3 regions of the Pseudomonas sp. 1L-E-NC-VB-C3 genome follow, and region 2 is predicted to be linked to each of the others. Evidence: predicted binding sites of a transcription regulator. Region 2 holds the regulator's gene; each other region holds the start of a gene.
What was found. Region 2 encodes sigma-54, which starts transcription at its own class of promoters, with help from an activator protein. Its sites were predicted from a motif close to ANTGGCATNNANNTTGCTNT; they were not measured.
Positions count from the first base shown of each region.

Region 1: the regulator sigma-54 is predicted to act here: its motif matches at 3,596-3,615, upstream of AC0Z5Z_RS14430 (pilin).
Region 3: the regulator sigma-54 is predicted to act here: its motif matches at 4,162-4,181, upstream of glnA (type I glutamate--ammonia ligase).

Region 1 covers NZ_JBXAWD010000008.1:38,545-45,049, forward strand. Annotated here, with positions in the region: gene AC0Z5Z_RS14415 (DUF748 domain-containing protein) at 1-1,924, shown strand, start outside; gene AC0Z5Z_RS14420 (DUF2845 domain-containing protein) at 1,921-2,220, shown strand; gene AC0Z5Z_RS14425 (BON domain-containing protein) at 2,485-2,838, opposite strand; gene AC0Z5Z_RS14430 (pilin) at 3,133-3,549, opposite strand; gene pilB (type IV-A pilus assembly ATPase PilB) at 3,776-5,476, shown strand; gene AC0Z5Z_RS14440 (type II secretion system F family protein) at 5,479-6,505, shown strand, end outside.
Region 2 covers NZ_JBXAWD010000013.1:8,210-14,714, reverse strand. Annotated here, with positions in the region: gene rapZ (RNase adapter RapZ) at 1-345, opposite strand, end outside; gene ptsN (PTS IIA-like nitrogen regulatory protein PtsN) at 348-812, opposite strand; gene hpf (ribosome hibernation-promoting factor, HPF/YfiA family) at 824-1,132, opposite strand; gene AC0Z5Z_RS20645 (RNA polymerase factor sigma-54) at 1,206-2,696, opposite strand; gene lptB (LPS export ABC transporter ATP-binding protein) at 2,863-3,588, opposite strand; gene lptA (lipopolysaccharide transport periplasmic protein LptA) at 3,588-4,133, opposite strand; gene lptC (LPS export ABC transporter periplasmic protein LptC) at 4,120-4,692, opposite strand; gene AC0Z5Z_RS20625 (KdsC family phosphatase) at 4,701-5,225, opposite strand; gene AC0Z5Z_RS20620 (KpsF/GutQ family sugar-phosphate isomerase) at 5,225-6,199, opposite strand; gene AC0Z5Z_RS20615 (ATP-binding cassette domain-containing protein) at 6,472-6,505, shown strand, end outside.
Region 3 covers NZ_JBXAWD010000003.1:390,163-396,667, forward strand. Annotated here, with positions in the region: gene AC0Z5Z_RS07265 (YkgJ family cysteine cluster protein) at 1-317, shown strand, start outside; gene typA (translational GTPase TypA) at 533-2,353, opposite strand; gene thiI (tRNA uracil 4-sulfurtransferase ThiI) at 2,493-3,947, opposite strand; gene glnA (type I glutamate--ammonia ligase) at 4,275-5,681, shown strand; gene AC0Z5Z_RS07285 (DUF4124 domain-containing protein) at 6,011-6,505, shown strand, end outside.

The sequences.
Region 1 (6,505 bases), on a different contig from region 2:
TGCCAAAGCCGCTGCCGAACCGGCGGATACACCGGCCGCCGCCGACTCGCCGAAACCTGAGCCAAGCGCCCCGAGCAAGCCATGGCAGGTGCTGGTCAAGGATGTGCAACTGCGCAACTACACGGTCCATCTCGCTGACCGCTCGGCGCAACCGGCGGTGGCGCTGGACATCACCCCGCTGAACGTCGATCTGCAGGATTTCGACAGCCTCAACGGCTCGCCTTTCAAGCTCAAGCTCGACAGCGGCCTGGGCAAGCAAGGCAAGATCAGCGCCGACGGCACGGTCAATCTGGCCCCGGTCAACGCGCAGCTCAACGTGAAAACCCAGGACGTCGACTTGCGTGTCGCGCAGTCCTATATCAACCCGTTCATTCGTCTGGAACTGCGCAGCGGCATGCTCGGCAGTGACCTCAAGGTCAACCTGAAAAGCACCGAACCACTGGCCCTCAGCGTCACCGGCCGCGCGCAGATTGATCAACTGCACACCCTCGATACGCTCAAGACCCGCGATTTTCTCAAATGGCAGCAAGTAGTGGTCGACGGCATCAACTATCAGCACGGCGACAGCCTGTCGATCGACAAGGTCAACCTGTTGCAGCCGTATGTGCGCTTCATGATCAACGACGATCGCACCACCAACGTCGACGACCTGCTGATCCCGCAACCGGCCGACAGCGGAGCACAAAGCACCGCAGCCAAACCGGCCGGCAAGGACAAACCACTGGGCATTCACATCGGCGCGATTGCGATCAACGATGGTTCGGCCAACTTCGCCGACTTCAGCCTGACGCCGAATTTCGCCACCGCCGTGCAGCAGCTCAACGGCCAGATCGGCACCATCGACAGTCGTCAGGCGAAACCGGCCAGCGTCGACATCAAAGGCAAGGTCGACCGTTATGCGCCGGTGACCATCAAGGGTGCGGTCAATCCGTTCGACCCGATGGCCAGCCTCGACATCGCCACCAGTTTCAAGCGCGTCGAACTGACGACCCTGACGCCCTACTCCGGCAAATTCGCCGGCTACCGCATCCGCAAGGGCCGGCTCAACCTAGATCTGCACTACCTGATTACCAAGGGCCAATTGAAAGCCGACAACAAAGTCGTGGTCGAGCAATTGCAACTGGGCGAGAAGGTCGACAGCCCTGATGCGGTGAGTCTGCCGCTGAAACTGGCGATCGCCCTGCTCAAGGACGTCGACGGCAAGATCTCCATCGAATTGCCAGTGACCGGCGACCTGAATAATCCACAGTTCAGCGTGATGCCGATCGTCTGGCAGACCCTGCGCAATCTGATCGTCAAAGCGGCCGCCGCACCGTTCAAGATGATCGGCGGGCTGGTCAGTGGCGGCGGCTCCGAAGACCTCGGCACGGTGTCCTTCGCGCCGGGCTCCAGCGATCTGAGCAAAGACGCCGAAGCGGCGCTGGTGAAACTGTCGCAGGCACTCAAGGAACGTCCGGCGCTGCGCCTGGAAATCGCAGGCACTGCCGCGAAGAGCAGCGATGGGCCACTGCTCGCCGAACAACGTCTGGAACGCGAATATCAGTACAACTACTACAAGATGCTCCAGCGCCGTGGCGACAAAGTCCCGGCCCAGGCCTCGCTGTTGCAAGTGCCCGAAAGCGAGAAAGGCGCGTTGCTCGAAGGCATCTACCGCACCCGCCTGAAAACCCAGCCACCGGCTGAATGGAAAGACCTGGGCAAGGAAGAACGCACGGCGAAAATGCGCGAGGGCGTGATCGCGTTCTGGAGTGGCAGCGAGGTGCTGTTGCGCCAGTTGGGCCAGGACCGCGCCAGCACCATCAAGGATTACCTGGTCGACAAGGGCAAGCTCGAGGATGACCGCGTGTACTTCATCGACGCCAACCTCGGCGAGGCCGAAAGCGACGGCCGCGTGGTGACGCAAATGCACCTGGATGCCGAATGACCGTGCGTAACTGGCTGGCTGTGCTTGCTCTGACGTGCGCCGCCGGCCACGCGTCAGCTTCGGATACATTGCGCTGCGGTAGCCAGTTGATCAGCCTCGGCGACCGCGCCAGCGAAGTGCTGCAAAAATGTGGCGAGCCGGTCAGTCGCGATGTGCTTGGCTACAAGCGCAGTGCCAATCGCCGCGAAGAGTTTCAGGTCGAGGAATGGACCTACGGACCAAACAACGGCATGTACCAGTACCTGCGCTTCGAAGGCAATCGCCTGCGGCAGATCAACAGCAAACGCGGTAATTAAGCCGTACGAAATTCACCCTGTGGGAGCGAGCCTGCTCGCGAATACGGTCTGTCTACTGACGAACTTGTCGGCTGACGATACGCATTCGCGAGCAGGCTCGCTCCCACATTGGTATTGCCCAAAATAGAACAGGCCCCGACACAAGTGCCGGGGCCTGTAATGGTCACATCCGTGTGACCGTTCGCATGAACTCTAAAGTTGCGGCAGACGTATTGCTCGGCCCGTCTGTCGCGTCTTCTCCCGGTTCAGGCGAGAAGTCTTGCCTTACTCGGCTTTCAGGCCGTCAGCGGAGACCGCTTTAACGCCTTTGATTTTCTTGGCGATGCCTACGGCGACTTCTTTCTGCGACTCGGTTACCGCAGTGGTCGACGACAGGGAAACTACACCCTTGTTGGTTTCGACTTTGATATCAGTGCCTGGAATGCCTTTTTCGGTGACTAGATCAGCTTTGACCTTGGTGGTGATCCAGGTATCGGAAGTCTCTTCTTTAGCCTTGGTCATTTCACCGGCAGCCAGAACCATTGGCGACTGGGTAGCCTGAGCGGACTGGGCGAAAGCGCCACCAGCCATGGTCAGGGTCAGAGCGGTAGCAGCGGCAGTGATAGCGAACTTCTTCATACGAGTAACTCCTGTTTTTACTGGAAGTCTGCTGTAACGCTTGTCAGCAGGGTTACCGGAGATATTGCGAACGCTGTGCCAACTTTTTTTGCCATATAAATTCTTTTAAAAACAATGAGTTATGAAAAATGCCAATTTTCATTTTCATGCAAAATGCATGACTCGCTCAATCTTCGCATGCAAGTTGCGGTTTTTTGGAAAGTTCATAAGCTGCTGAAATTATTGGAGCTTTTAAAAACCGTTGCGCCATAAAAAGCTCCGCAATTGCGGAGCTTTTTATGTTGCAGGTGCGTGTCAAACGCCTGGGCAGCTCGTAGTTGTATATTCTTTCGAGCCGGAGAACTTACAGGTCCAGCCAGTGGTAGGACTGCGTGTCAGCGTTACGGTCTGGCCGAGAACAGGCGCTGGAGCGTTGAGCAGCGTACAAGTAATAGTACCCGTCCCATCGGCGACTTTTCCGGATGCCGCCAACGTGCAATTCTGCGTGGCCGCTGTGCCGCCGTTCACGTTGGTAATGCTCGGGTCAGTCGATCCGGCATTGATCACGTCTTCAAAATTGACCTTAAGAGCTGATGCTTCCGCAATCCCAGCGGTCACCTTCGACCGCGCCTGATACTTCGAATACTGCGGCAGGGCGATAGTCGCCAGAATGCCGATGATCGCCACGACGATCAGCAGCTCGATCAATGTAAAGCCTTGTTGTTTTTTCATAGACACGCTCCATGCATGAGTCGAAATCTCATGATCTGAACAAGGCCCAGCACAGCCCATGCCAACGCCCATTTGCCCCCGTCTGCTGGGCGCGCTCATTCCCCAACGCCGTTTCCTACAACCGGCAACCGCACTATCTGACACTTTTTGTCACCTGCACCGGCCGTGTTTGGCGCTGTCACTTGACTAGGCTATAAGTCATGAACGGCAAGCGTGCGGAATCCCCATGAATGACATCGCTCTGAGCGGTCTGGCCAAGCAATTGGTCCAGGCCGAACTGCTCACGGAAACAAGCGCCCGGCAATCCTGGGCGCAGGCCCAGCGCAATCGCGTGTCGCTGGTCAATTACCTGGTGCACAACAAACTGGTCAACAGCCGGCAAATTGCCGAGATCGCCTCGGAACATTTCGGCATGGCCCTGCTCGATCTGCATTGCCTCGACAAAGAGACTCAGCCCAAGGGTCTGGTCAGTGAGAAACTGGTTCGCCAGCACTGCGCCCTGCCCCTCTGGCGGCGCGGCAACAAACTGTTCGTGGGCCTTTCCGACCCAAGCAATCAGCAGGCGATCAGCGACATCCAATTCAGCACCGGCCTGAGCACCGAAGCGATCCTGGTCGAGGACGACAAACTCAGCGACGCCATCGACAAGTTCTTCGACAGCCACGCCTCGGGTCTGGAAGAAATGGCCGATGTCGATCTCGACGGCCTCGACGTCGAGTCCATTGATGACAACAAACAGGACGTGATCGGCGGCCTCGATGCCGACGACGCCCCGGTCGTGCGCTTCGTGCACAAAATGCTGCTCGATGCGATCAAGAGCGGCTCTTCCGACCTGCACTTCGAACCCTACGAAAAAAACTACCGGGTGCGCATGCGCACCGACGGCATGCTGCGCGAGGTGGCCAAGCCGCCGATCCAGCTGGCCGGGCGTATTGCCGCGCGCCTGAAGGTGATGGCCAGTCTGGATATTTCCGAACGACGCAAACCCCAGGACGGGCGGATCAAGATGCGCCTGTCGAAAAGCAAATCCATCGATTTTCGCGTCAACACCTTGCCGACCCTGTGGGGCGAAAAAGTGGTGATCCGGATTCTCGACCCGTCCAGTGCACAAATGGGCATCGACGCCTTGGGTTACGAAGCCGAGCAAAAGGCTTTGTACCTGGCCGCGCTGAAACAGCCGCAAGGAATGATTCTGGTCACCGGCCCCACCGGCTCCGGTAAAACCGTGTCGCTGTACACCGGGCTGAATATCCTCAACACCGTCGACATCAATATTTCCACCGCCGAAGACCCGGTGGAAATCAACATGGAAGGCATCAATCAGGTCAACGTCAATCCCCGCCAAGGGCTGGACTTTGCCCAGGCGCTGCGCTCGTTTCTGCGTCAGGACCCGGACGTGATCATGGTCGGCGAGATCCGCGATCTGGAAACCGCCGAGATCGCGATCAAGGCCGCGCAGACCGGCCACCTGGTGCTGTCGACCCTGCACACCAACAGCGCGGCGGAAACCCTCACGCGCCTGCACAACATGGGCATTCCCGGTTTCAACATTGCCACCTCGGTCAGCCTGATCATCGCCCAGCGTCTGGCGCGCAAATTGTGCGCGCACTGCAAGCGGCCGCTGGAAATCCCGCACGAGACCTTGCTCAAGGAAGGCTTCCCCGAGGAACGCATCGGCCATTTCACGATCTACGAGCCGGTCGGTTGCGATCACTGCAACGGCGGTTACAAAGGACGCGTGGGGATTTATGAAGTGGTAAAGAACACACCGGACCTGCAGCGGCTGATCATGGCCGAGGGCAATTCGCTGGAAATCGACATTCAGATGCGCCGCGACGGTTTCGCCGATCTGCGCACCTCCGGGCTGCACAAGGCCATGCAAGGCATCACCAGCCTTGAGGAAATCAACCGGGTCACCAAGGATTGAACATGGCGGTCAAGGCAGCGAAAGTCAGCGTTTACGCCTGGGAAGGCACGGACCGCAAAGGCAGTAAAGTCAGCGGCGAGTTGAGCGGACAGAACCCCGCACTGATCAAGGCGCAACTGCGCAAACAGGGGATAAACCCGGGCAAGGTGCGCAAGAAATCCGCCTCCCTGCTGACCTTGGGCAAACGCATCAAACCGCAGGACATCGCCCTGTTCACCCGGCAGATGGCGACCATGATGAAGGCCGGCGTGCCGCTGTTGCAGTCCTTCGACATCATCGGCGAAGGCTTCGAAAACCCGGCCATGCGCAAACTGGTCGACGAGGTCAAACAGGAGGTCGCGGCCGGTAACAGCTTCGCTACGGCCCTGCGCAAGAAACCGCAATACTTCGACGAGTTGTACTGCAATCTGGTCGACGCCGGCGAACAGTCTGGCGCCCTCGACACCTTGCTTGAACGGGTCGCGACCTATAAGGAAAAAAGCGAAGCGCTCAAGGCCAAGATCAAGAAAGCCATGACCTACCCCACCGCCGTGGTGCTGGTGGCGGCAGTGGTAACAGGCATTCTGCTGGTCAAAGTGGTGCCGCAGTTCCAGTCGGTGTTTTCCGGGTTCGGCGCAGAACTGCCGGGCTTCACCCTGATGATCATCAGCCTGTCGGAATTCATGCAGCAGTGGTGGTGGGCCATTCTTTTTGCGCTGGTGGCAGCGTTTTTCGGCACTCGCCACGCGTTGAAGACTTCGCAGGCCCTGCGCGACCGGCGCGATGCCTGGCTGCTGAAGCTGCCACTGGTGGGCACCTTGATGTACAAGTCCGCCGTCGCACGTTTTGCCCGCACCCTGTCGACCACATTCGCAGCCGGTGTGCCGCTGGTGGAAGCACTGGATTCGGTCGCCGGTGCCACCGGCAATGTGGTGTTCAAGCGCGCGGTGTTGCGGGTGCGGCAGGACGTCTCGACCGGCATGCAACTGAATTTCTCCATGCGCAGCACCGGTGTGTTTCCCAACATGGCGGTGCAGATGACCGCCATCG
Region 2 (6,505 bases):
GCGATTGGCGTTGCTCAGCGGGTGACGACGACGGGTCTCGGAAAAACGCTTGAGCAGGGTTTCTTCATCGGCGTCCAGGTACAGCACATCGCACTTGATATGCTTGGCACGCACGTCTTCGAGCAACTCAGGGAAACGTGACAGATGGCTGGGCAGGTTGCGCGCATCGATCGACACGGCGACCAGCGGCTGCGCCAGTTCTGTGTGAATCAGCGCTCGCTCGGCCAGTTCCGGCAGCAAACCGGCCGGCAGATTGTCGATGCAGTAGTAGCCGTTGTCCTCAAGGACATTCAGGGCGGTACTTTTACCCGAGCCCGAACGGCCACTGACAATGATCAAACGCATGATTAGTGCCCGTTCTGCTCGTCCAGTACAACCTGGTACAAGGCTTCATTGCTCGGAGCGCTGCGCAATTTGTCGCGCACTTCCTTGCGGTCGAGCATGCTGGCGATCTGGCGCAACAACTCCAGATGCGCGTCGGTTGCGGCTTCCGGGACCAGCAGTACGAACAACAGGTCCACCGGAGCGCCGTCGATGGCGTCGAAATCGATCGGGGCTTCGAGGTGCAGCAGGGCGCTCACTGGCCCCGCGCAGCCCTTGAGGCGGCAGTGGGGAATGGCGATGCCGTTGCCAAAACCGGTGGAGCCGAGTTTTTCACGGGCGATCAGCGCCTCGAAGACATCCTGCATCGCCAGATCCGGCACTTCGCGGTGGATCAGGTTGGCAATCTGTTCGAGGGCTTTTTTCTTGCTGCCGCCCGGCGCGTTCACTTGGGAACGGCCGGGGGTCAGGATGGTTTCAAGTCGGATCATGGATAGGGGTGTTAACGACCGGTCGCGCCCTGGAGGAGGCTCTGGGTCTTTTCCTTATGCTTTTTGAGTTGGCGATCCAGCTTGTCGGTAAGTGAGTCGATCGCAGCGTACATGTCGGTATCTTCTGCGTTTGCGACCACTTCACTGCCGGGAATATGCAAGGTGGCTTCGATCTTCTGTTTCAGCTTTTCGACGCACATCGTGACCTGCACGTTGGTGATCTTGTCGAAATGTCGCTCCAGTCGCTGGAGTTTTTCCTCGATGTAGGAACGCAGAGGTTGGGTCACTTCCAGTTGGTGTCCACTGATGTTGACTTGCATACAGCTTCTCCTTCGTTGCCAGTGCATAAAGCGGCAGGCCGAAAAGCCTGCCACTGGAACGCTGTAACGTGGCTTACATCAACCGCTTGCGTTCGCTCGAAGGCGCGATTCCGAGGGATTCGCGGTACTTGGCGACGGTGCGGCGAGCCACCTGAATGCCTTGTGCCTCCAGTAAACCAGCGATCTTGCTGTCACTCAACGGCTTTTTCTGATTTTCCGCAGCGACCAGTTTCTTGATGATCGCGCGGATCGCCGTGGACGAGCATTCGCCGCCTTCGGAGGTGCTGACGTGGCTGGAGAAAAAGTATTTCAGCTCATAAATACCGCGCGGGGTATGCATGAATTTTTGTGTGGTCACCCGGGAAATCGTCGATTCGTGCATGCCGACCGCTTCGGCGATGTCATGCAATACCAACGGCTTCATTGCTTCGTCGCCGTATTCGAGGAAGCCGCGCTGATGTTCGACGATCTGCGTGGCCACTTTCATCAGGGTTTCGTTGCGGCTCTGCAGGCTCTTGATGAACCAGCGCGCTTCCTGCAACTGGTTGCGCATGAAAGTGTTGTCGGCGCTGGTGTCGGCGCGCTTCACAAAACCGGCGTACTGGGCGTTGACGCGCAGGCGAGGCACCGATTCCTGGTTCAGCTCGACCAGCCAGCGCTCGTTGTCCTTGCGCACGATCACGTCGGGAATCACGTATTCGGCTTCGGTCGACTCGATCTGTGAGCCGGGACGCGGATTGAGGCTCTGCACCAGTTCGATGACCTGGCGCAGCTCGTCTTCCTTGAGCTTCATGCGCCGCATCAACTGGCTGTAATCGCGGCTGCCGAGCAGGTCGATGTAATCGGCGACAAGCCGCTTGGCCTCGGTCAGCCACGGCGTCTTCGCGGGCAGCTGGCGCAATTGCAGCAGCAGGCATTCGCTGAGGTTGCGGGCGCCGATACCAGCGGGCTCGAATTGCTGGATGCGATGCAGGACGGCTTCGATTTCGTCGAGCTCGATGTCCAGTTCCGGATCGAACGCTTCAAGAATTTCTTCGAGTGTTTCGTCCAGATAGCCCTGATTGTTGATGCAGTCGATCAGGGTGACAGCGATCAGGCGATCGGTGTCGGACATCGGCGCCAGGTTCAGTTGCCAGAGCAGATGGCTTTGCAGGCTCTCGCCGGCGGACGTGCGGGTGGTGAAATCCCACTCATCGTCATCGCTGCTGGGCAGGCTGCTGGCGCTGGTCTGGTAAACGTCTTCCCAGGCGGTATCCACTGGCAGTTCATTGGGGATGCGCTCGTTCCAATCGCCATCCTCGAGGTTATCCACCGTCGGGGCGGTTTCCTGGTAGGAGGGTTCCTGGATTTCGGCGGGCTTCTGTTCGGCGTTGTCGGCCAGCGGATCGGCGTTGTCGAAGTCGTCGCCTTCTTCCTGGCGCTCGAGCATCGGATTGGATTCCAGAGCCTCCTGGATCTCCTGTTGCAGGTCCAGGGTCGACAATTGGAGCAGGCGGATGGCCTGTTGCAGCTGCGGTGTCATCGTCAGCTGCTGGCCCATTCTCAAGACTAGCGATGGTTTCATGGCAGGGGCTTAACACCTTATTCGCCGGCGCTTTGCGCCATCCACTACAGGGCGCCGAAGCGCCAAACTTAAGCAAATTATATGCCTGAAACTGAAGTGTTTGCCTAGAGCGCTGTAACAATTAAAGCGGATAAATGCGCCTTGAATCGATACAGCGCTGTCGCGCTTACAGGCGGAACTCGTGACCCAGATACACTTCCTTGACCAGATCGTTGGCCAGGATGGTCTCGGCATCGCCTTCAGCGATCAGTTGACCGTCGTTGACGATGTAAGCGGTTTCGCAAATGTCCAGCGTCTCACGCACGTTGTGGTCGGTGATCAGCACACCGATGCCCTTGGCCTTGAGGTGATGGATGATCTGCTTGATGTCGCCGACCGAGATCGGGTCAACGCCGGCGAACGGTTCGTCGAGCAGTATGAATTTCGGTGCCGTCGCCAGGGCGCGAGCGATTTCCACCCGGCGGCGTTCACCACCGGACAGGCTCATGCCGAGGTTGTCGCGGATGTGGCTGATGTGGAATTCCTGCAGCAGGCTTTCCAGCTCCTTGCGACGACCGGCCTTGTCCAGCTCCGGGCGGGTCTCGAGGATCGCCATGATGTTGTCGGCGACCGACAGTTTACGGAAGATCGACGCTTCTTGCGGCAGATAGCCGATACCGGCCTTGGCGCGGCCGTGCATCGGCTGGTGGCTGACGTCCAGATCATCGATCAGCACACGGCCCTGATCAGCCTGCACCAAGCCGACGATCATGTAGAAGCACGTCGTCTTGCCGGCGCCGTTCGGGCCGAGCAAGCCGACGATCTGCCCGCTGTCGATCGACAGGCTGACGTCACGCACGACCTGGCGGCTTTTATAGGCCTTGGCCAGGTGCTGAGCTTTCAGAGTTGCCATTACTGGGATTTCTCTTCGGTTTTCTTCTTCGGCTGGATCACCATGTCGATGCGCGGACGCGATTCGGTGACCTTGCTGCCTGTGGCGCGACCGGCGCTGGCCAGCTTCTTCACGGTGTCGTAGACGATTTTTTCGCCCTGGGTGACGTTGTTATCCTTGTCGATAACCTTGGCCTTGTCGATCAGCACCACCCGGTTCTGCTGGGCGTGGTATTGAATCGTCACGCCGTAGCCCTTGACCGGGTTGGCGTCGCCCTGGGTCTGCAACTGCTCGAAGTAAGCCAGGTTGCCTACCGAGGTCACCACGTCGATGTCGCCATTGGGCGCGCGCGTCATGGTCACGGTGTTGCCTTTAACGATCATCGAGCCCTGGGTAATGATCACGTCACCTTTATAGGTGGCGATGCCATTCTTGTCGTCCAGTTGGGCGTCGTCGGCCTGAATGCGGATAGGCTGCTGCTGATCGTTCGGCAGGGACCAGGCGCTCGCGCTTCCCAGTGCTGCGCCCAGACTGAGCAAAATAGGGAGGGTTTTAACGAGCCTCATACTGTCCTCTTACGTTCGATTGCAGGTGTATCCTGCTGTCCTTCAGGTACGCTTTCATTCCGACGCCAGTCGATACGCCGCCAGCGCCCTCGATTCTAACGGGTTGCGCGGTCTGCGCATATTCTTGCTGCGGGAACACGGTCATGCGGGTGCTGGTGATCAGGGTGCCGCGCTGTTTCTCATCGGTGCGCTGTACGCGGACCGAATCGATCAATTCAACTTCGGTGCCGCCCGAATTCACTTCGCCGCGCTCGCTGGTCACGTGCCACGGGAAGTCGGTGCCGCGGTACATGTTCAAATCAGGCTTGGTTACCAGAGTGACATCGGTGGCCTTGACGTGCTCGGCCTTGTCGGAGGTCATCTCGTACTGCACCTTGCCGTCGGGCAGGTACTGAATGGTGTGCGTGTTGGTCGCGTACCAGTCGATCGGATTCTCGGCGGCCGAGACCGGCGGCTTGTCGAGGAAGCGCTCCGGGCTGATGTTCCAGTAGCCCACCGCAGCGAAAATCGCCGCGATGCAGCCGAACAGCAGGAAATTGCGAAACTTTTTGCTAAACATGGTCAGGCTCACAGGTACGCGGCGTTGGCCGCTTCGAGGCGGCCCTGGGCGCGCAGGATCAATTCGCAGAATTCGCGGGCGGCACCTTCGCCGCCACGGGCGCGGGTAACGCCGTGGGCGTGTTCGCGGACGAAATCGGCAGCGTTGGCCACCGCCATGCCCAGCCCTACACGGCGGATCACCGGCAAGTCTGGCAGATCGTCACCGAGATAGGCGACTTCTTCATAGCTTAGGCCCAGTTGCGCGAGCAGACCGTCGAGTACCACCAGTTTGTCCTCGCGCCCCTGAAACAGATGCGGGATGCCGAGGTTTTTCGCGCGGCGCTCGACCACCGGGGTCTTGCGACCACTGATGATCGCCGTCTGCACGCCGGCATTCATCAACATCTTGATGCCCTGGCCGTCGAGCGTGTTGAAGGTCTTGAACTCGCTGCCGTCTTCGAGGAAGTACAGGCGCCCGTCGGTGAGCACACCGTCGACGTCGAACACTGCCAGTTTGATCGCTTTGCCGCGTTGCAGCAGATCGTTGCTCATTACATGACTCCTGCGCGCAGCAGATCGGAGAGGTTGAAGGCGCCGATCGGGCGATCCTCCTCGTCGACGACTACCAGGGCGTTGATTCGATGGTCTTCCATGATTTTCAGGGCTTCGGCGGCGAGCATGTCGGGCCGGGCGGTCTTGCCGTGTGCAGTCATCACCTGGTCGATGGTGGCGCTGCGGATGTCGATGGCGCGATCCAGCGTGCGGCGCAAATCACCGTCGGTGAAGATCCCGGCGAGCTTGCCATCGGTCTCAATAATAGCGGTCATGCCCAGACCCTTGCGGGTCATTTCCATTAGCGCGTCCTTGAGCAGGGTACCGCGTTGTACCTGCGGCAGCTCCTGTCCTGCGTGCATGACGTTTTCGACTTTCAGCAGCAGGCGACGGCCAAGGGCACCGCCCGGATGCGAGAACGCGAAATCTTCAGCGGTGAAACCACGAGCTTCCAGCAGCGCCACGGCCAGGGCATCGCCCATGACCAGTGCGGCCGTGGTCGAAGAGGTCGGTGCCAGATTCAGCGGGCAGGCTTCGTGCTCGACATGCACATTGAGATTGACCTCGGCAGCCTTCGCCAATGACGACTGTGGATTGCCGGTGACGCTGATCAGCTGGATACCCAGGCGTTTGATCAATGGCAGCAGCGTTACGATTTCGTTGGTCGAGCCGGAGTTCGACAGGGCCAGAATCACATCGTCGCGGGTGATCATGCCCATGTCGCCGTGGCTGGCTTCGGCCGGATGCACAAAAAACGCCGGAGTGCCGGTGCTGGCCAGGGTGGCGGCGATCTTGTTGCCGATGTGCCCGGATTTGCCCATGCCGACTACGACCACACGGCCCTTGCTGGCCAGAATCATCTCGCAAGCGCGTACGAAATCGGCGTCGATATGGGCCATCAAGCCTTGGACGGCTTCCACTTCGAGGCGGATGGTGCGTTGTGCCGATTGAATCAGGTCGCAGGTTTTGCTCATGTCAGAATCGTATGGGCCGATGAAAAGGCGGCGATTATAGCGGGTATGTGGCAAAGCCTCACGCAAGTTCGACGTGCTTTGTCATTACTGGTTACCAAAACCCTCTGAAAGTCGCTCAGGCCCTCTTCAGTCGGCGATCTTGGCCGGGTTCTCGCTTGGGCGCTCAGCCTTTGCAGTGATATAGTTCGCCGCCAGTTCGGCCTGCCCGGGATGCAGGTGTTTCCGAGGAAAGTCTGGCATCCCAGTGAGAGGCTGCATCGCAAGGAGTTTAGATGAGTGCCGATAACGCCTACGCGGTCGAGCTGA
Region 3 (6,505 bases), on a different contig from region 2:
AGATCAAGGATCTGGTGCGCATCGGTGTGGTCGACGAGTTCGAACTGGGCGATCCGCCAAAGAACATTGCCAAGCGTCTGCAAAAGGAAGGTCTGGTCGAGCGCTTCAATCAGAAGTCGGGAATCTTCACCCTCCAGCGCATGAGCAACAACGATTGCTATTACCTGGATCGTAAAACCCGCCTGTGCACCATTTATGACAAGCGCCCGGACACCTGCCGCAACCACCCGAAGATCGGGCCGCGGCCGGGGTATTGCGCTTATAAACCGAAAGACGTCGAGCGGGTGCAGAACTTCCGGGCCATCGACAAATTTTGATCGCTGGGGAAGTTTTCGGCGGCTGATCGGCCGCTTTCGCGAGCAGGCTCGCTCCCACAATAGAGATCAGTGAACACGGATTTTGTGTGCACCCGAAATCCCCTGTGGGAGCGAGCCTGCTCGCGAAAGGGCCAGTGCAAACACTGCATAAACGCCAGACAAACAAAAACGCCCCCGGTCTCGCGACCGGGGGCGTTTTCTATTCCAGGGCTGGATTACGCCTTGGCTTTCTTGGCAGCGCGGGTACGCTCGCTTTCGTCGAGGATCTTCTTGCGAAGACGGATCGACTTAGGCGTGACTTCGCACAGCTCGTCTTCCTGGATGTATTCCAGAGCCTGTTCCAGGGTGAAGCGAACAGGTGGGACCAGAGCGATGGTTTCGTCTTTACCCGAAGCACGCATGTTGTCGAGCTTCTTGCCTTTGGTTGGGTTCACACCCAGGTCGTTGTCGCGGCTGTTCTGACCAACGATCTGACCGTTGTAGATCTCCTGGCCGTGTTCTACGAACAGCTTGCCACGGGCCTGCAGAGTTTCCAGCGAGTAGGTCAGAGCCTTGCCGGTTTCAACCGAAACCAGAACGCCGTTCTGACGGCCGGACATGTGGCCCGACTTCACTGGAGCGTAACGGTCGAAGATCGAGGTCAGGATGCCAGCACCGTTGGTCAGGGTCAGGAACTGGTTACGGAAACCGATCAGACCGCGAGCAGGGATGTTGTATTCCAGACGAACACGGCCCTTGCCATCCGGCACCATGTTGCTCAGGTCGCCCTTACGCAGCCCCATCTCTTCCATGACCTTGCCCTGGGATTCTTCAGGGATGTCGATGGTGACGTTTTCGAACGGTTCCTGCTTCACGCCGTCGACTTCACGGATGATCACTTCAGGGCGGCCCAGGGCCAGCTCGAAGCCTTCGCGACGCATGGTTTCGATCAGTACCGAGAGGTGCAGCTCACCACGGCCGGAAACCTTGAACTTGTCAGCGGAGTCGCCTTCTTCAACGCGCAGTGCAACGTTGTACAGCAGCTCTTTGTCCAGACGATCCTTGATGTTACGGGAGGTCACGAACTTGCCTTCTTTACCGCAGAATGGCGAGTCGTTTACCTGGAAGGTCATGGAAACGGTTGGCTCGTCAACGGTCAGCGGCTTCATCGCCTCGACGGTGTTGATATCGCACAGAGTGTCGGAGATGAACAGCTCGTCGAAGCCGCTGATGCAGACGATGTCGCCGGCTGCTGCTTCGTCAACGTCGATGCGGTGCAGACCGTGGTGACCCATCAGCTTCAGGATACGACCGTTGCGACGCTTGCCGTCGGCGCTGATAGCGACAACCGGGGTGTTCGGCTTGACGCGACCACGGGCGATACGGCCAACACCGATAACACCCAGGAAGCTGTTGTAGTCCAGAGCGGAGATCTGCATCTGGAACGGACCGTCACGGTCAACGGCCGGAGGCGGAACGTGGTCGACTACTGCCTGGTACAGCGGAGTCATGTCTTCCGCCATGGCGGTGTGGTCCAGACCAGCAATACCGTTCAGGGCCGAAGCGTAAACAACCTGGAAGTCCAGTTGTTCTTCGGTCGCACCGAGGTTGTCGAACAGATCGAAGATCTGGTCCAGAACCCAGTCCGGACGCGCGCCTGGACGGTCAACCTTGTTGATGACCACGATTGGACGCAGGCCGGCTTCGAAAGCCTTCTTGGTCACGAAACGGGTTTGCGGCATAGGGCCGTCTTGAGCGTCAACCAGCAGCAGAACGGAGTCGACCATCGACATTACGCGTTCAACTTCGCCGCCGAAGTCGGCGTGGCCCGGGGTATCCACGATGTTGATGTGGTAGCCGTTCCAGTTGATGGCGGTGTTCTTCGCCAGAATGGTAATACCGCGCTCTTTTTCCTGGTCGTTGGAGTCCATCACGCGCTCGTCGTTGAGCTCGTTGCGCTCCAGGGTGCCGGATTGACGCAGGAGTTTGTCTACCAGGGTGGTTTTACCGTGGTCAACGTGGGCAATGATGGCGATGTTGCGTAGATTTTCGATCACTTGTGTATCTCGATCAGAGGATTCGGTTTGCTGACAAGTCATGGCAGCGATTAGCAGTAGTGTCCGGCATGGCCGTTACAGCTTGACGGCGGTGTCGGGGGGCCGGTGACGCAGGCCACAGGCAAACAGCCCCGGGCACTTAGCTCGGTCGATAAACGCGCACATTGGCATGCCCCTCACTGAGCAAATGGTGGGCATGCAGGCGACTCATCACGCCTTTGTCGCAATACAGCAGGTACTGGCGAGTAGGGTCCAGTTCCTTGAAACGTGCGTTCACTGCATAGAACGGCATCGTCTGTACCTCTATGCCGGCGAGCTCCAGCGGGTCATCCTCGGCGGCATCCGGGTGGCGGATGTCGATGACGATCTGACCGGCCAGCGCTTCGCTGACTTCTTCAATCTGCAAATCCTGGCCCAACTCGTCGATTACCCGATCGATCGGCACCAGTTTGGCGTTGGCGAGCGCACGCTCGAGTACCGCCATGTCGAATTCTTTCTCTTCGTGCTCAACCCGGCCACGCTTGGCGGCGGTCTTGGGGTTGACCGAAATCACGCCGCAGTATTCCGGCATGTGCCGGGCGAAATCGGCGGTGCCGATCTCGTTGGCAGTGTCGATGATGTCCTGCTTGTGCGCGACGATCAGCGGCCGCAGCACCAGCTTGTCGGTCACGCAGTCGATCACCGACAGGTTCGGCAGCGTCTGGCTCGACACCTGGGAGATCGCTTCACCGGTCACCAGTGCATCGATGTGCAGGCGTTCGGCGATCTCGGACGAGGCGCGCAACATCATACGCTTCAAAACCACGCCCATATGACTGTTATCGACTTTGCCGAGAATTTCGCCCAGCACTTCCTCGAACGGCACACTGACAAATAGCACGCGTTGCGAGCTGCCGTACTTCTTCCAGATGAAGTGCGCGACTTCCATCACGCCCAATTCGTGGGCACGCCCGCCGAGATTGAAGAAGCAGAAGTGCGCCATCAGGCCGCGACGCATGATCTGGTAAGCCGCCACGGTCGAATCGAAGCCGCCGGACATCAATACCAGCGTCTGCTCCAACGCGCCGAGCGGGTAGCCGCCGATGCCGTTGTGCTGGCTGTGAATCACGAACAACCGTTTGTCGCGAACTTCGATACGGACTTCGATTTGCGGTGCTTTAAGGTCGATTCCGGCCGCACCGCACTCGCGACGCAGCTTGCTGCCGACGTATTTTTCCACGTCCATCGAGCTGAAGGCATGCTTGCCTGCGCGCTTGCAGCGCACCGAGAAAATCTTCCCGGCCAGTGCATCGCCGTAGTGCTGTTTGCACTTTTCGGTGATGTCGTCGAAGTCGCCCAGCGGGTACTCGTCGATCTGCAGAAAATGCGCGATACCCGGCATGCAGGTCAGGCGTTCGCCCATCTCTTTCAAGGCTTTGGGGTCGGTAACGCGGGTTTCCAGCTCGAGATTGTCCCACACGCCGTTCACCACCACGGCCGGGTCCAGGTCACGGAGCACGGTGCGGATGTTCTTGGCCAACTGGCGGATGAATTTCGTCCGGACAGGTCGGCTTTTGATGGTGATCTCGGGGAAGACTTTTACGATAAGTTTCATGAAAACAGCGCGCGAACGGCCAGCCGAAAAAGGGGGGCGCGGATTATAGCGGAAATTGCTCAAGGTTTAACCAGTTAATGTGCAGAAGGTTTTGCTTGCACCAAAACAGGTCATTTCTGAATTTAAACGCAACATTAAGGGGCGGGATTTGTCGATTCAGAACCTCGCACGCCTTAATAAGCGTGAATTTGGGGCAAAAAACCCATGCTGGGGCACTGGCATGCAATTTGCTCCCTTGTGAGGCAGGTTGCCTTGGCAGAGTATTCGCGCCGGCATCACCATTATTAAGGGCATCCACTACCCGCCCTAATTCACCCGGAGGACACTATGTCGAAGTCGGTTCAACTCATCAAAGATCATGACGTCAAGTGGATTGATCTGCGCTTCACGGACACCAAAGGCACTCAGCACCACGTGACCATGCCGGCTCGCGATGCGCTGGATGACGACTTCTTCGAAGTCGGCAAGATGTTCGACGGTTCCTCCATCTCCGGCTGGAAAGGCATCGAAGCCTCCGACATGATCCTGATGCCGGTCGACGAAACGGCCGTGCTCGATCCGTTCACCGAAGACCCAACCCTGATTCTGGTGTGCGACATCATCGAGCCTTCGAGCATGCAAGGCTACGATCGCGACCCACGTGCGATCGCCAAGCGCGCCGAAGAGCACCTGAAAGCCACCGGTATCGGTGACACCGTATTCGCCGGTCCGGAGCCTGAGTTCTTCATCTTTGACTCGGTGAAATTCAAGTCGGACATCTCCGGCTCGATGTTCAAGATCTACTCCGAGCAAGGTTCGTGGATGTCCGACCAGGACATCGAAGGCGGCAACAAGGGTCACCGTCCAGGCGTGAAAGGCGGCTACTTCCCGGTTCCACCGTTCGACCACGACCACGAAATCCGTACCGCCATGTGCAACGCACTGGAAGAAATGGGTCAGTCGGTTGAAGTTCACCACCACGAAGTGGCGACTGCCGGCCAGAACGAAATCGGCGTCAAGTTCAACACCCTGGTGAAGAAGGCCGACGAAGTTCAGACCCTGAAATACGTTGTGCACAACGTTGCCGACGCTTACGGCCGCACCGCGACCTTCATGCCGAAGCCACTGTACGGCGACAACGGTTCGGGCATGCACGTACACATGTCGATCTGGAAAGACGGCAAGAACACCTTCGCAGGTGAAGGCTATGCCGGCCTGTCCGATACCGCTCTGTACTTCATCGGCGGCATCATCAAGCACGGTAAGGCCCTGAACGGCTTCACCAACCCGGCGACCAACTCGTACAAGCGTCTGGTGCCAGGCTTCGAAGCTCCGGTAATGCTGGCCTACTCGGCTCGCAACCGTTCCGCTTCGATCCGTATTCCTTACGTGTCGAGCCCGAAAGCCCGCCGTATCGAAGCACGCTTCCCGGATCCGGCTGCCAACCCGTACCTGGCTTTCGCAGCTCTGCTGATGGCCGGTCTGGACGGTATCCAGAACAAGATCCACCCAGGCGATGCCGCCGACAAGAACCTGTACGACCTGCCGCCTGAAGAGGCGAAAGAGATTCCACAGGTTTGCGGCAGCCTGAAAGAAGCCCTGGAAGAGCTGGACAAGGGCCGCGCGTTCCTGACCAAGGGCGGCGTGTTCTCCGACGACTTCATCGACGCTTACATCGCGCTGAAATCGGAAGAAGAAATCAAGGTTCGCACCTTCGTACACCCACTGGAATATGAGCTGTACTACAGCTGCTGATCCGGTAGCGCTGCGTAAAGCGGCGTGACACAAGAGGCCTCCTTCGGGAGGCCTTTTTTATTGCCCGGCGCAACGCATTTTCCATGTGGGAGCGAGCCTGCTCGCGAAAGCGGTGGGTCATTGATCATTCCCACGCTCCGCGTGGGAATGCAGCCCGTGACGCTCCGCGTCACTGGACGCGGAGCGTCCCAGGAGGCATTCCCACGCAGAGCATGGGAACGATCCGTGTTTTGGCTACCAGTCTTTTCAATTCCAGTTATTAACGGTTTTGGCCAACCGCCCCACCTGTCCTATGCTGCTACCCACAGTTTCCAACCCCGGTCGATTTCATGGGTCGCACGCTTCTCTACATTCTGCTGCTGATCGCCCTGCCCGCCGCCGCGCAGATCTACAAGTACACCGACGCCAACGGCAACACGGCGTACAGCAATCAGCCGCCGGACGGCGTGCAGGCGCAACCGGTCGAGTTGCCGCCACTCAATCGGGTCGAGCCGCAAGCACCGAGTGCGCCGCAATCACCCCGCCCCGAAGCACCGCAACCAGCGCGCAACGCCTATGAAATCCTCGAGCTCGCCGGCCTGCCCACTGACGAGGCCCTGCGCGCCAACAACGGCACCTTTACGGTCAATGTTCTGATCAAGCCGCGTCTGCAACCGCCGCATCAATTAAGGCTGCTACTCGACGACCAGCCCTATGGCCAGCCGAGCAACGTGCCGGTTCTGCAACTGGTCAACATCGATCGCGGCGAGCATCGCCTGGCCGTGCAAGTGATCGACGGCCAAAGCGTCGTTCAGCAGAGCCCGCCAGCCGCCTTCACCGTGCAA